2 regions of the Gordonia terrae genome follow, and region 2 is predicted to be linked to the other one. Evidence: predicted binding sites of a transcription regulator. Region 2 holds the regulator's gene; the other holds the start of a gene.
The links. Region 2 encodes LexA, which represses DNA repair genes until DNA is damaged. Its sites were predicted from a motif close to CGAACANNTGTTCG; they were not measured.
Positions count from the first base shown of each region.

Region 1: the regulator LexA is predicted to act here: its motif matches at 4,178-4,191, upstream of BCM27_RS01610 (HNH endonuclease signature motif containing protein).

Region 1 is NZ_CP016594.1:351,660-359,053, forward strand. It holds gene BCM27_RS01600 (arabinosyltransferase domain-containing protein) at 1-438, opposite strand, end outside; gene BCM27_RS01605 (arabinosyltransferase domain-containing protein) at 431-3,805, opposite strand; gene BCM27_RS01610 (HNH endonuclease signature motif containing protein) at 4,223-5,881, shown strand; gene BCM27_RS01615 (arabinosyltransferase domain-containing protein) at 5,965-7,394, opposite strand, start outside.
Region 2 is NZ_CP016594.1:2,520,110-2,527,503, reverse strand. It holds gene hrpA (ATP-dependent RNA helicase HrpA) at 1-2,048, shown strand, start outside; gene nrdR (transcriptional regulator NrdR) at 2,022-2,534, opposite strand; gene BCM27_RS11460 (LysM peptidoglycan-binding domain-containing protein) at 2,634-3,173, opposite strand; gene lexA (transcriptional repressor LexA) at 3,416-4,120, shown strand; gene BCM27_RS11450 (phosphoenolpyruvate--protein phosphotransferase) at 4,098-5,807, opposite strand; gene BCM27_RS11445 (DeoR/GlpR family DNA-binding transcription regulator) at 5,957-6,727, shown strand; gene pfkB (1-phosphofructokinase) at 6,724-7,394, shown strand, end outside.

The DNA of each region.
Region 1 (7,394 bases), 2.2 Mb from region 2:
GGCCTGGAAGACGATGCGGCAGTTCGGGTTCGTCTGTGCGGCGGTGCGATCGGTGTTCAGCAGCGCGACGTTGCGGTCGGTGAGGGTCAGCGCGTCGGCCGTCGCCCGGACGAACAATCCGCGGGCGCCGGCGTCCTGGCCGCCCTCGGGGATGGTCGACAGCAGCACCCCGCCCTGCGCGGGCAACCGGGTGGCCAGCGAACACGGCACCGACATGTCCATGTCGATCGGGACGAAGGACACCAGCGGCGCGGCGACATCCGAGACGCCACCACCCTGCGGCCATTTCAGTTCCGCGGTCGACTGATTCACCGGGAGCAGCGGGGTGAGGACGGCCAGCAGGAACCCGAGCAGGCCGGTGACGGTCGCGACGATCTTCGGGTTGACCCTGATCTTCGGGTTGCCCGCCGCCAGGCGGGAAGTGCGGGACTCACTCATCGGATTGGGGCTCCACCCTGATCGAGCCGGTGCGCGACCAGCCCCATTGCGTCGTCGATGCCGTGTCGATCCGCGCGTCGGGCGCGTCGGACACGAGCGGTGTCAGCTTCTCCAGTGCGCCCCAGTCGCGCACCCAGTCGTCCTGCAGGTACGTCGAGACCGCCGACGCCGAGGTGGTGGCCTCGGAGATGCCCAGCAGCCCGCCGTCCACGCCGGCCTGCCAGGTCTTGGACTGGGAGTTGGTCAGCGGGTAGTCGCCGAGGATGCGCCACTGCGGCACCTGCGCGACGCCGTGGGAGACGCCCATCGGCCGCTGGCACGGGAAGTGCGAGGCCACCCCGAAGTCGATGAGCGTGGGCGCCGCCGATCCGACGACCTCCTGCAGCGTCTGTAACCGCGGGGCGCGCGGCGGTGTGATCCCGATGAACTGCTTCTCGCCGAGATTGTTGTCCTGCAGGGACAATCGCATCACGGTCGCGCGCGGCGGGGCCGCCGACATCGGCACCCGCATGTTGCGCCACGGCATGTTGAGGATCACGGGCCCGGGGTCGATCGGCAGGATGTCGGGGCCGACCTGCTCGAAGGTCCCGTCGACGCCCGGACGCCCGAACTGCACCACCATCTTCTGTCCGAAGTTCCGTACGCCGAAGGTGTCGATGGTCGAGACGGCGCCCGCGGTGCTGAACACCAGCAGCGGCGACGCGGAGCGGTCGGCGGGCAGGTCGTACCAGCCGGTCGTGAGCCGCGCCTCGCCCGGATATCCGTAGCTGCCCAGGACCGGCGTGGTGGCGGGGTCGAGTCCATAGGGCAGTTTGGCGGTGGAACCGTTCACGGTCTCCGGTCCGCGCCCGCCGGTGGTCCCGGCACCCAGCCCCCCGGTGATGGCGAACGGGCGGGCCATACTCGCCGACACGTTCATCTGTCCGGGCCGCTGGCTCCCCGGCTCGGGCTGGAGGTCGTCGGGAATCCCGTTGGGGGAGAATCCCACCGGGTTCTCGCCGCGCAGCGCCTGGGTCGTGGTCGCGCCGCCCGCCGGGGTCAGCATGCCGGCGTTGGGATCGAGTTCGACGAGAACATCGTCCGCGAGGCCACAGCTGTTGCCGCGCAGGGTGTCCAGATTCTCGGCCAGGGCCGTCGACGCCGGGTATCGGGTCACCGCGGCCTTGGCGAACAACAGCAACTCGACGATCACGAGGAGCCCGGCGATCACCGCCAGCGGAGAGGAGGCGAGAAAGAGTCGTCGACGATCGGCCCGTGTCTCGCCGGGCCCGGTGTCGGCGTGGGCGAGACCGCGATTGGTGACGTAGTCCAGGCGCAGGTGCTGCCACACCGCGACCACGGCGGCGATCACGGCGAGGATCAGGAACAGGGTCGACGCCTGGTAACCGGCGATGACCGGCGCCCGGTCGAACCAGGAGATGCCGTATTCGTAGAGGAACGGCCACGAGTTGTATCCCGCCATCGCCGCCGCCATCGCGAACAGCAGCCCCGAGACGAACACGGTCAGGTTTCGGGCCGACCGGGCCGCCGACTGGGCCACGGCCACGGTGGCCACCGCCGCGATCGCCGACGCCAACCCGGCGAGCACGCCGAACTGGATGGTCCATTTGGTGGGCGTGAACGCGAACAGCAGCAGGGTGACACCCACGGCGCCGATCAGGCGCCATGCCGGCCCCGGGTCGACGCCGCGAATCCTCGTGCGGCGCAGCATGACCGCGACCGTCACGAACAGGCCGGCGAGCAGGAGCAGCAACGGCACCCGACGGGTGAGAGCGCCGTCGTCGGTCACGACGGAGATGAAGTAGTACCTCAGGAACTCCTGGTGCCAGGAGATGACCGGTCCGACCGTGTAACGCAGCTTGATCGCCTCGAGGACGGTCGCCAGGGTCTGATCGCGGAACACCACGATGAGGACGAGCATTCCGGCCGCGGCGATCGGCGCGAGGAGGGTCAGCGTCGACGTCCAGACGGAGCCGTCGAGTCGTCTACGCCGGTCGATGAGGATGTGCAGCAGCGAGCGGGCCGCCACCAGCAGGATGGCCACGCCGACGAGGCCGTGCGGGGCGAGTGCGAGGGTGAACCCCGCGACCAGCGCGGCGAGGGCCGCCGGCAGGAGTCGTCGTGTCGCGATCGCGTGTTCGGCGGCCCACCAGGTGAGCAGCGAACCGAGGACGATGATCCCCTCGCTGCGCAGCCCGCTGCAGAACGGCAGCCAGAACGCGGTGAACGTCAGGGCGGCGGCCCAGATCGCCCAGGAACTCCGCCGTACGGCCGGACCGAGACGGGGTAGCAGCACACGGCTGAGGACGAACCACGACACGAGTCCGGCGACGAGTTGCGGGATGTGCATCCACAGCACCGACGGCGAGACCGACGACCACGCCGCGAGGAAGCTGTAGTACCAGTCGAACGGTGCTTCCGGGATGCCGTAGAAGCGGTAGTAGTTGGCGAGGTAGCCGAAGCCGTCCGCGGTACGGCCCATGTTGAGGATGTAACCGTCGTCGGGCGAACCGGCCCCGAGGACGCTCCAGACCAGCAGGATCGCGGTGACGATCAGGTCGGTGGCCCGGGGTTTCAGCGAATGCCACCAGGAGCGGGTTCGCGCGCCGATCCGCCGGTGGTATCCGCCGATGCGATCGAGCAGCCCCAGCGCGACGACGGCGACGAGAACGGACAGGGCGGCGAGCGCCATCACCACGATCTTGAGGACCGACGGCGACGATTCGTAGCGGTTGTCGATGGTCACCTGCACGCGGAGGCCGTCGGCGGCGCGAGCCTGCTCCGGGCTCAGGTTGCTGAAGATGCCGTCGACCTGGGGGCGGCGGTCCGGTGGCAGCGTCGTCGACTCGCCGAGCCCGACGAACTCCGCGCCGGGGCCGGTGGGCGCGGAGAAGATGCGCAGTTCCCGGCATCGGTCCAGGTCGGCACGCGCGGCGGTGGCGGCAAGGCTGTTCCGGAAGGTCACGGTGATCGCGGCGTCGGTGGCGGTGACCCACAACGACGACGACTTCGACTTCGGCGCGTTGGTCGGCATGGTCGCCAGGACCACCCCGTCCTCGGCCGATGCCAGCGTCGCGCATGGGATGCGGGCGTCGAGGGTCTGCGGGGTCTGCGCGATGAGCGGGGCCATGACCGATGAGGTGTCGGCGCTCAGGTCCTGTCCGGCGGGCCAGTCGAAACCGGCGTCGACGGCCTTGACTGGCAGCAGTGGGGTGAGGGCGCACAGCACGATGCCCGCGACTCCGGCCACGATCGCCACCCACCGGGCGGTGCCTGCGGAGATGCTGGTCCCCGGCCCCGACGTGGCCGGCCCCGGCGACGACGGTTCTGCGGAATCCTCTGGCGAGGTCGGGGCTGTCACAGGCACGGTGCCTCATCGTAAGCGACGTGCCTCAGGCCACCTAGGGCCCACCCCGCAGCCCTGATCGACGAGGTGCGTGAACGTCGGTACCACTGCTTCCTGAGGAGCGTCCGGAGCTTGCGTAGGGCGCGTCACCCCCCGCTCCCTGAGAAGCGTCCGGAGCTTGCGTAGGGCGCGTCACCCCCCGCTCCCTGAGGAGCGTTCGGAGCTTGCGGAGGGAGCGTCACGAAGGGTCCCGCCCGCGCGACAGCTCAGATCTTGCCCGCGGGGCGGAGCCTACCAGCAACCACCGACAATCTTCAGTGGCGACTAAGCGGAGGAAACATTCTGGCGGACAACACATTTCGCTCTGCCGACTGCCCGCCTTTCGTGTACAGTCGAACGTACATTCGCAGCATCTGTTCTCGGGGGGAGGTGGCCGTCATGGCCGACACCACGCACGGCGACGATTCGGTGGCGCCGCAACCGCGTGCCGTCGAGCTGGTGGCCGAGTTGCATGCGATCCTCGACGAACTGCAGACCGTGGACCTGTCACCGTGCACCGATACCGAGTTGGCTGACGTGGCAGCCGAGACCGAACGCGCCATCGCACGACTGACCGTTGCCGGTGACCGGCAGATCGATCAGGCCGAGGCCCGCGACCTCCCCCGCAAGTCCGGCTGCCGAACCCTCATGCAGTTCATGACCCACCGGCTGCGGGTCTCCAACCCGGTGCGTCGTCGTAAGCAGATGGATGCCACCGCCACCCGCACCAGCCTCGGCGGCGAAGTGCTTACGCCCGAACACCCCTGCCTCGCTGAGGCGTTCGCTGCGGGAGCGGTTGGCTCTGCACACGTGCAGGCCGCCCTCGATGTCCTCGACCAGATCCCCCACGCTGTCGAGCATGATGTGAAAGTCGCTGCCGAGCGGCAGATGGCCGAGATCGCCGAAGCCCACACCCCCGCCGACATCACCCAACTCGGCGAACGTCTCCTCGCCCACCTCGACCCCGACGGCACCCTGTCCGACGACACCGACCAGAAACGACGCCGCGGCGTATGGATCGGTCGGCAGCGCGCCGATGGCACCGCGAAGATCTCGGGCACGCTGACTCCCGCACTCGCCGCCCGACTGACGATGATGTTCGCGGTCTGGGGTAAACCCGGACTCAACAACCCCGACGACCCGAACTCGCCCAGCGGGCCGGCCGGCACCGCCGATTCCGACGCCCTGGCCCTCGCAGCCGACCGCGACCAACGCACCCCCGCGCAGACCAATCACGACGCACTGGACGCCGCACTGGCCGCCGGTTTCGCCGACGGCACACTCGGCACGTCGCATCGCGGGCTGCCCGTGCAACTGATCATCAAAGCCGACCTGAACGACCTGATCCGCGAAGCCGGACTCGCCACCACCGCCACCGGCACCCTGCTCCCCATCCCCGACCTGCTCGCGATGGGCGCCGACGTGCAGCCGTGGTTGGCGATCTTCAAAGATTCGACCGCCGTGCCGCTGTACTTCGGTAGGGGGAAACGTTTGGCCACCCGCGAACAACGCCTCGTGTCCTTCGCCCGCCCCGACGGTGAAGTGTGCTCGGCACCCGGGTGCGACCAACCCGCCACCCAGGTCGAACTCCACCACGCCCACAAGGACTGGGCCAAAGGTGGTTTGACCGACATCGACGACCTCGCACCGGCCTGCCCCCGCCACAACCGCATGGTCGGCGACCAGCCCGGGCAGTACACCACCCGCATCGAACGGTCCGGACCCGACGAAGGCCGCTGCCTCTGGCGGCTCAACTCCGAACCCGGCGCGCCACCCAACCCCGAACGCCTCAATCGCCGGCCCGACATACCCCGGCGATTCGCCGAACATCTGAACACCGTGCGCGACGAGATCCACGGACCACCAACCCGGTCCGGCGACCAGTCGCGCCCCGACCTGTCGCGCCCCGACGCCGTCGGTCATGGCGACAGCGGTCGGCGTCTCGAACTCGCCTACCGCGAACTCGTCCAGCCGCGAACACTGCCGGAGCATCCCACCACTCGACCACTGACCCCGGTCGAAGCAGCCCTCGCACGCATCCTCGCCGACCATCCGTGACTGCGGAGCAGCTCGCCGGGCTGACTGCCACCACGGCGACCGGGCCGTCAGCGCCGCCGAATCGCTAGCATGCCGCCTGACTGTCAGTGCCGCAGCGGCGCGGGACTCCACAATCCGCTGCGGGTGGCCGTGCCGGTCTCGATCTCGGCGAGCGTGTCGACGTCACCGTATGGCTCGTAGCGTTCGAGGGCGCCCCAGTCGCGTCCGATGTCGGCCATCAGGTAGGTCGGCAGCGCTGTCGCCTGCTGGGAGACCTCGATCCACCCGAGCGGGCCGCCGCCGAAGCTGTTCTGCCACGCCGACACCGCGGCCGCCAGGTCGGACCCGGGCTTGATGCGCCACTTCGGGATCTCCGCGACCCCGACGTCGTGGGTGAACGGACGCTGGCACGGGAAGGCCAGCCCCGATGTCCAGTCGATGTGGACCGGGTCGGTGTCGCCGACGACGTCCTGCAGGGTGTCCATCTGCGGGATCCGCGGCGGGGTCAGCACGATGAACCGGTCCTCGGCGAGGTTGTCGTCGGTGGCGACGATCCGCACCGCGGTGGTGTCCGAGGGGAGCTCGTCGGTGTTGTATCGCAGGTTTCGCCACGACGGGCGCGGGCCGGGGTCGATGAGTTCGGTGTCGCCCGCGGCCTCGAGATCGGCGTCGCGGGTGTCCGGGCCGATCGGGTCGGCGGTGTACTCGAGCATGACGTTCGGGTTGTCGTACTCGCCGGCCACCGCCATCGTCAGCAGCGGGCGGTCCCGCCAGTCCTCCGGCAGTGCGTACCACCCGGAGGTGAGGCGGGCCGGCACCTGGTCGAGCTTCGAATAGCTGCCCATGACCGGGGTCGACGCGGGGTCGAGGAAGAACGGGAGGGCCGCGGTGCTGCCGTTGATCCCGGGCTCGGAGATCTCGCCGCCGCCGGTGCCGCCGGGGTTGGAGTTGACGATGTCGGGGGACTGCCAGACGTCGCCCGACAGCACGCCGAGAGATCCCTCGCTGGCCGTTGATTCCAGTGCCGTCGGCACGCCGTTCGGGAAGAACCCCGAGGTGGTCGGGGAGGTGCCGGGTGCCGGTGGTGGTCCGCCGAGCGGGTTGGACAGGGTGGGATCGACCGGACGGAGCATGTCGCGGTTGGGATCGGATTCCACCCAGACCTTGTCGGCCATGCCGCACGGTTTACCGGCGACCGCGGCGAAGTTGGACCGCGGGACCGAGTACGACGAGCTCTGGTGGATGCCGGCGAAGATCGCGGTGACGATCTGGAAGACGACGACCGCCATCGCGAGGTAGGCGAGCGGCGCGGCGGCCATCGAGGCGATCAGCCGCCTGTACCAGCGCTGATGAGCGGCGTCGCCGGCGGTCGACTCCTCGACGTGCGGATCGGTCCCGGTGAACGGCTCGCGGAAATGGAACCAGAGCGCGAGGAGCAGCAGGGCGAGCGCGGCGTAGAGCAGCACGCTGCCGAGCATGATGCCGCCGATCTTGACCTGCTCCACTCCCCACGGCATGCCCCAGGCGGAGTAGT
Region 2 (7,394 bases):
TCGACGCCGACGCCGTCCACCGGGCCATCCTGTCGGGTCTGCTGAGCAACATCGCCGCCCGCAACACCGAGGGCCGCGAGTTCACCGGTGCGCGCAACACCACGCTGCTGATCTTCCCCGCCTCTCCGCTCGCCAAGAAGCCACCCGCCTTCATCATGGCGGCCGAAATCCTCGAGACGTCCCGACTCTTCGCCCACACCGTCGCCGGGATCGATCCGCTGTGGGCCGAGAAACTCGCCGGGGATCTCGTGAAGCGCACCCACAGCGAACCGCATTGGTCCGCCAGACGCGGGGCCGCCATGGCCTACGAACGCGTGACGCTCTACGGGGTCCCGCTCGTCGCCCGTCGGCGCGTCGACTACGGCCCCATCGACCCGGTGGTCTCGCGGGAGCTGTTCATCCGGCACGCTCTCGTCGAGGGCGACTGGCGGACGCAGCACGCCTTCTTCGACCGCAATCGCAAGCTTCTCGAGGCCGCCTCGGACGTCGAGAACCGCACGCGCACCCGGGGTCTGGTGATCACCGAGGACCAGCTCTTCGAGTTCTACGCCCAGCGGCTACCGGCCGACGTCACCTCCGCGCGACACTTCGACTCATGGTGGAAGAAGGCCCGCCGGGCCGAGCCGGATCTGCTGGATCTGCGTCCCGAGGACGTCACGGGAGGCACCGATGTCGCGCCGACGGACTACCCCGGCGCCTGGCAGCAGGGCGACACCCGACTCGAACTGCGTTACCGCTTCGAACCCGGCGCGCCCGACGACGGGGTCACGGTCGTGATCCCGCAGGCATTGCTCCCCCATGTGCGTCCGGCCGGATTCGACTGGTCGGTCCCCGGCATGCGCGCCGAACTCGCCACCGCACTGGTCAAGTCCCTGCCGAAACAACTCCGCAAGAGCATGTCCCCCGCGCAGCGATTCGCCGACCTCGCCCTCGGCCGACTCACCCCCCGCAAGGAGCCGCTGGCCGCCGGACTGGCGCGCGAGCTGTCGGCGATCACCGGGATGAGGGTCACCGCAGCCGATTTCGACGTCGAACGGGTGCCGGCTCACCTCCGGATGCACTTCGCGGTCGCCGACGATGCCGGACGGATCATCGCCCGCGCGGACTCGTTGTCCGAGCTCCAGCAGAAGGGTGTGCCCGCGGCGCCGCGAACGGTGTCACGCACGCTGTACCGGGCCTGGACCGCCGACGGGATCGGCACGCTCCCCGAACAGACGACGGTCGACGTCGCCGGGCAGCGGCTGACCCGCTACCCGACGATCGACGCGGTCGCCGATGACAAGGGCCGCCCGCGTGGCGTGATCGTCGTGGACGCGTCCTCCCCCGACGCCCGCGAGCGTCTCCGTCGTCGCGGGCTCGTCGCCCTGCTCGAACTGGCGATTCCCCCGTTGTCCAAACGCCTCGCCGGCTCACTCGATCCGGCCGAACGACTCGCCCTGAGCCTGAGTCCCTATGCGGACATCGAGGCACTGCTCGCCGACTGCACTCGACGGGCCATCCGGGACGCGGTCATCGGCGTCGGCGACGCCCAGCTGGCGGCAGTCCGCTCGCCACAGTCCTTTTCGGCCTTCCTCGAGCGGATCAGGCCGCGCGTCGCCGAGGCCGCCCCGGACTATTTCTCGCTCGCCGTCGCGGCGCTCGAACGGCTGGCGCCGGTCCGCGCGGCGATCGACCGGCACGCCGGATCGCTGGCTGCCGACGACGTCGCCGAGCAGATCGACCATCTCGTGTTCGACGGCTTCGTGGCAGCCACCGCACGGCGGCATCTGGAGAACCTGCCGCGGTACCTCGACGGTGCGCGGGCACGTCTCGAGGCGCTGCCCGCGTCCGCCGCGCGCGACAAGGCCGGCGTCGCGGTCGTCGATCGCGTCGTCGAGCGGTGGGCTCAACGGCTCGAACAGGTCCCTGAGCACCGACGGGCGATCGTCGACGACGAGGCGCAGTGGCTCGTCGAGGAACTACGGGTCGGGTTGTTCGCCGAGCGTCTCGGTACCGCGTTCCCCGTGTCGGAGAAGCGCGTCCTACGAGCTCTGGACCGACTCGGCTGAGACGGGATCGGTGGTGGCGGTCTCGACACGCCCGCCACCGGACGCCGACGACTTCAGATCGTCGATCTCCCGCTGGAAGTCCTCCACCGAGTCGAACGACCGGTACACCGACGCGAACCGCAGGTACGCCACCTCGTCGAGATCACGCAGCGGCCCCAGGATCGCGAGACCGACTTCGTTGCTGGGGATCTCGGCCGATCCGCTCGCGCGCACCGTGTCCTCGACCTGCTGGGCGAGTTGCGCGAGTGCGTCCTCGGCGACGTGCCGCCCCTGACAGGCACGACGCACACCGCGCATGACCTTCTCGCGACTGAACGGCTCGGTGACACCGTTGCGTTTGACCACGGCGAGCACGGCGCTCTCCACCGTGGAGAATCGGCGTCCGCACTCCACACACGAGCGACGCCGTCGGATGGCCTGCCCTTCATCTGCGACACGCGAGTCGATGACCTTGGTGTCGTCGTTCTTGCAGAAGGGGCAGCGCATCGTGTCCTCACGCAGGTCGCGGGACGCTGGAACGCACCGAAACCGTGCGCCCCGCCGCTTCTCGGCCGGCCCCTGTGACATCGAGGATACCGCCCGGCCTCAGCGGTACCGGGGGGTGAGCAGGGGCTGACCCACCTGCAGCGCACTCGACGGCAGATCGTTCATCGCGACGATCTCGTCGATCACGATGTCGCGGGGCATCTCGGGCGCCACCCGGCCGGCGATCGTGCTGAGGGAATCCCCGGCGCGCACGTGGACGACCTCTGCGCTCACCGCGGCGGGCGTCATCGAGTCCGAATAGTTCTGACCGACGACACCGAACACCCACACGACGAACGCAAGGCCGACGCCGGCGAGGACCGCGACGGCGGTGCGGCGACGGCGACGGAACACCGCTGCATCCGGACCGACCGGCCCGCGGCCCCTGGCACCCACCGCCGAGCCACAGTGCGTGCCGCCGGCACGTGGCGTCAGTGGCGACCCGCCCACCGGACGGTTGCCTGCCGGCCGGTTGTCGACGGGCCGAGAACCGTCGGACAGCGGGGTCCGGGTCCGAATGCGGTCGGCGCGGTCGGTGCGCGCCCGGACGGTGTCGGGACGCTCGGTACGGACGGGAGCGACGAGAGTGGCGGTGCGCATGGTGCCCTCCGGGTGTTCGGTGCGGGATCGTCGGGTGTTCGGGTGTCTGGCATTCGGTGTTCGAACCTCGATCAGATGTTCGATGCACTGATGTTCGAATTTGTAGCACGGCGCACCGACAAAGTCTCGCGACACATCGAACAAATGTTTGAGGTGGAGGTCGCACTCCGCTAGGCTCGGACGCGGCTGAACATCCCCACGGGCCATCTACCAGCACGTTCCGAAGACGAGAGGAACCGAACATGAGTGACACCGGCGATAGGCGCGGCCGAGCGCGGGGAGCCGACGACGAGGCCCCCATCGACGTCGCCGCCGCCGAGGCCTCACTCACCCCGCGCCAGCTCGGGGTCCTGGAAGTGATCCGCCGCTCGGTACGCGAGCGCGGTTACCCGCCGAGCATCCGCGAGATCGGCGACGAGGTCGGCCTGGCCTCGACATCGTCGGTCGCCCACCAGCTGCGGACCCTCGAGCGCAAGGGTCTGCTCAAGCGGGACGCGAACCGGCCGCGTGCGGTCAACATCGCGCCGAGCGAATCGCCGTCGCCGGAGACCCCGTCGGCCGGCCGGCTGCCCGAGCCGACCTTCGTGCCGGTCCTCGGCCGGATCGCGGCCGGTGGCCCGATCCTGGCCGAGGAGGCGGTCGAGGACGTGTTCCCGCTTCCTCGCGAGCTGGTCGGCGAGGGCTCGCTCTTCTTGCTGCGCGTCGTGGGCGAGTCGATGATCGACGCCGCCATCTGCGACGGCGACTGGGTCGTCGTGCGGCAGCAGAACGTCGCCGACAACGGCGACATCGTCGCAGCGATGATAGACGGCGAGGCCACCGTGAAGACCTTCAAGCGTCAGGGCGCCAATGTGTGGCTGATGCCGCACAACGAGCTGTTCGATCCCATCCCGGGCAACGACGCCGTGATCCTCGGCAAGGTCGTCACCGTGATGCGGCGAGTCTGACCTCTCCCCCGACCGAACGGTCGAGCACCGCCGCGGCAGCTTCCCGCGCCGCGGCGGGGTCGGACGTGGCCAGCGCGGCGTCGGCGGCGGTGCGGCAGTCCTGTGCGGTCACCTCGCCGAGCCGAGCCCCCACCGCGGCGGCCGCGGCCGGCGCGCTGGACAGCGAGGTCACCCCGAGACCGACGAGCACGCAGGCAAGATTCGGATCGGCAGCCGCCTCACCGCACACCCCGACCGGCTTGCCCTGGCGGACACCCGCTGCGGCGACACCCGCGATCAGGCTGAGCACCGCGGGCTGCCACGGATCGGTCAATCCGGCGAGATCGGCCGACATCCGATCGGCCGCCATCGTGTACTGCGTCAGATCGTTGGTGCCGATCGACACGAAGTCCACCTCGGCGAGCACGGCCTCGGCCAGGATGGCGGCCGCGGGCACCTCGATCATGACCCCGGCGACCAGGCCCCGGCCGCGGACCTCCGCGGCGAAGGCGCGCGCCTCGGACGGCGAGGCGATCATCGGCGCCATGACCCACGGCGCGACGTCGGAACCCGACGCGGCGTGCGCGATCGCGTCGAGCTGGTGGGCTCGGATCTCGGGATGCGCCAGGGCGATTCGATCCCCACGGACACCGAGCGCGGGATTGGATTCGTCTGGGTGGGTCACGAACCTCAAGGGCTTGTCCGAGCCGGCGTCGAGGGTACGGATCACCACCTTCTGCCCGCCGAACGCGTCGAGGACCTCCCGGTAGATCGCGGCCTGTTCGTCCACCGACGGTTCGTCGGCACGTTCGAGGAAGGCGAGTTCGGTGCGGAAGAGTCCGACGCCCTCGACCGGGTGCCCGGCGGCGGCCCGCGCCGACGATCCGTCGGCGACATTGGCGAGCACCGAGACGGCGATGCCGTCGGCGGTCCGCCCCGGACCCGTCCACCCGGCGACGAGCTCGGCGTGCCGACGATCCTCCTCGACTCGCGCCCGCGCCGTCTCCGCGTCAGGCTCCACCTCCACCCGGCCGGTCGTCCCATCGACGAGAATGGTTGTACCGGCAGTGATCTCGGCGAGATCGGCCACGGCCACCACACACGGAATCCCCAGTTGCCGGGCGATGATCGCGGTGTGGCTGGTCGGCCCACCCAGCCGGGTGACGAGCGCGATCGTGGTCGTCGGGTCGAGACCGGCGGTGTCGGCGGGCGCGAGGTCGTCGGCGAGCAGCACCGAGGGCACCTGCGGTGTCGGCAGGCCCGGCTCGGGTAGACCGAGCAGTTCGGCGAGCACGCGGTCGCGGACATCGTTCAGATCGGTGACCCGCTCGGCCATCAGCCCGCCGAGTTTGGTGAACACCGCCGCGAACTGATCGGTCGCGGCGACGGCAGCGGCCTCGGCCGTGGCGCCCTTGGTGATGAGCGCGCTCGCGGCCCCGATCCACCCCCGGTCCTCGGCGAGTCCCGCGGTCGCCGCGAGCACCTCCGCGGTCACCCCGGTGTTCTGGGAGGCGCGCGTACGCAGTCGCGAGGCGACGGCGCCTGCCGCCGTGGCGAAGCGTGTTACCTCGTCGGCACGACGCTCCTCGGCGATCTCCACGCCGACGCCGAGCTTCTCCGGCGTGTGATCGGGTCGCTCGCCCGGCCACAGCGCGGGACCGTGGGCCAGTCCGCCGACCACCGGGGTCCCTGTCAGGATCTGCGCCATCGTCTTGCCTCTCACTCGACTACCGATGTGACCACCGTTACAAAATGTGCTTGACTTGTCAACACAAACAGGCGTAAACACAATTACTACAACATGCAATCCCACACGCCTCAACAAGCGGGGTGGTCGGAACCGGAGATCGGAGCGGTGTGTACGCCGAGGAGAGACAACAGGCGATCGTCGACGAGGTGCGCGTCGCGGGGCGGGCGTCGGTGGCTGCGCTCGCCGAGAAGTTCGACGTCACGAGCGAGACCGTCCGTCGAGACCTCGCCGTCCTGGAGCGTGCCGGACATCTGCAGCGAGTCCACGGCGGTGCCGTGCGCGCCGAGGTCATGCGCGCCCTGGGTGAGCTCGGCATCGACGAGCGCGAGTCGAGCCAGATCGAACAGAAGACGGCGATCGGCCGAGCGGCGATCCGTTTCCTGCCGCCGGACGGCGGTTCCGTGCTCTTCGACGCCGGCACCACGACCTACCGCGCCGCCGAGGCGACCGCGCCCGATCGGAGGCTCACCCTGTTCACCAACAGCCTGCCCATCGCCGGCCTGCTGGCCGGCACCCACCCCGCCGGGCTCCATGCGCTCGGCGGACGCGTCCGTGGTCTCACCCAGGCCACGGTGGGCGTCGAGACGGTGGACGCGCTCCGCCGCCTGCGGGTCACCACCGCGTTCCTCGGCACCAACGGTCTGAGCGAGTCCCATGGGCTGTCGACTCCCGATCCCGACGAGGCGGCGGTGAAAGCGGCGATGGTCGCGGCCGCGCAACGCGTCGTGGTCCTCGCCGACAGCTCGAAGATGGATCGCGAAGACCTCTCCTCCTTCGCCGGGATCGACGACGTCGACGTCCTCATCACCGACTCCGGGATAGACCCGGCCTTCTCGGCGGCACTGTCCGCGCGCGGCGTCGAGGTCGTGATCGCATGATCGTCACCGTCACCGCGAACCCCAGCCTCGATCGCACCCTCGAGCTCGGCGCACCGCTGGCACGCGGCGAGGTGCAGCGCGCTGGCACGGTCCGCACCGAACCCGGCGGCAAGGGCGTCAACGTGGCCCGCGTCGTCGCGGCCGCCGGCCTGTCCACCCGAGCCCTGCTCCCCGCGCGGACGGGCGACCCGCTGTGTACCGCACTCGACGAACTCGGACTCCCCTACGACGCGGTGCCTGTCGACGGCGAGGTCCGCTCCAACATCACGATCGCCGAGTCGGACGGCACGACCACCAAGATCAACGCTCCGGGTGTCGCGCTGACCGCGCGGGATCGCGATGCGCTCGTCGAACTCATCCGGGCGCACGCCGACTCCGCCCAGTGGGTCACCCTCTGCGGCTCCCTCCCGCCCGGCGTAACCGACAACTGGTACCGCGCGATCGCCGACGACCTGGTCCTGGCCGGGTGCCGCGTCGCGGTGGACACCTCCGGCGCCCCGCTCCGGGCGACCGTGGCCGGTCGCGTCGACCTGATCAAACCCAACGAGGACGAACTCGCCGAACTGACCGGCGCCGACCCGGCCACGCTGCGGGAAGCCCTGTCGCGCAACGACCTCGAACCCGTGGTCGAGGCCGCGACCGCGATCGCGGAACAGATCGGCGGCAA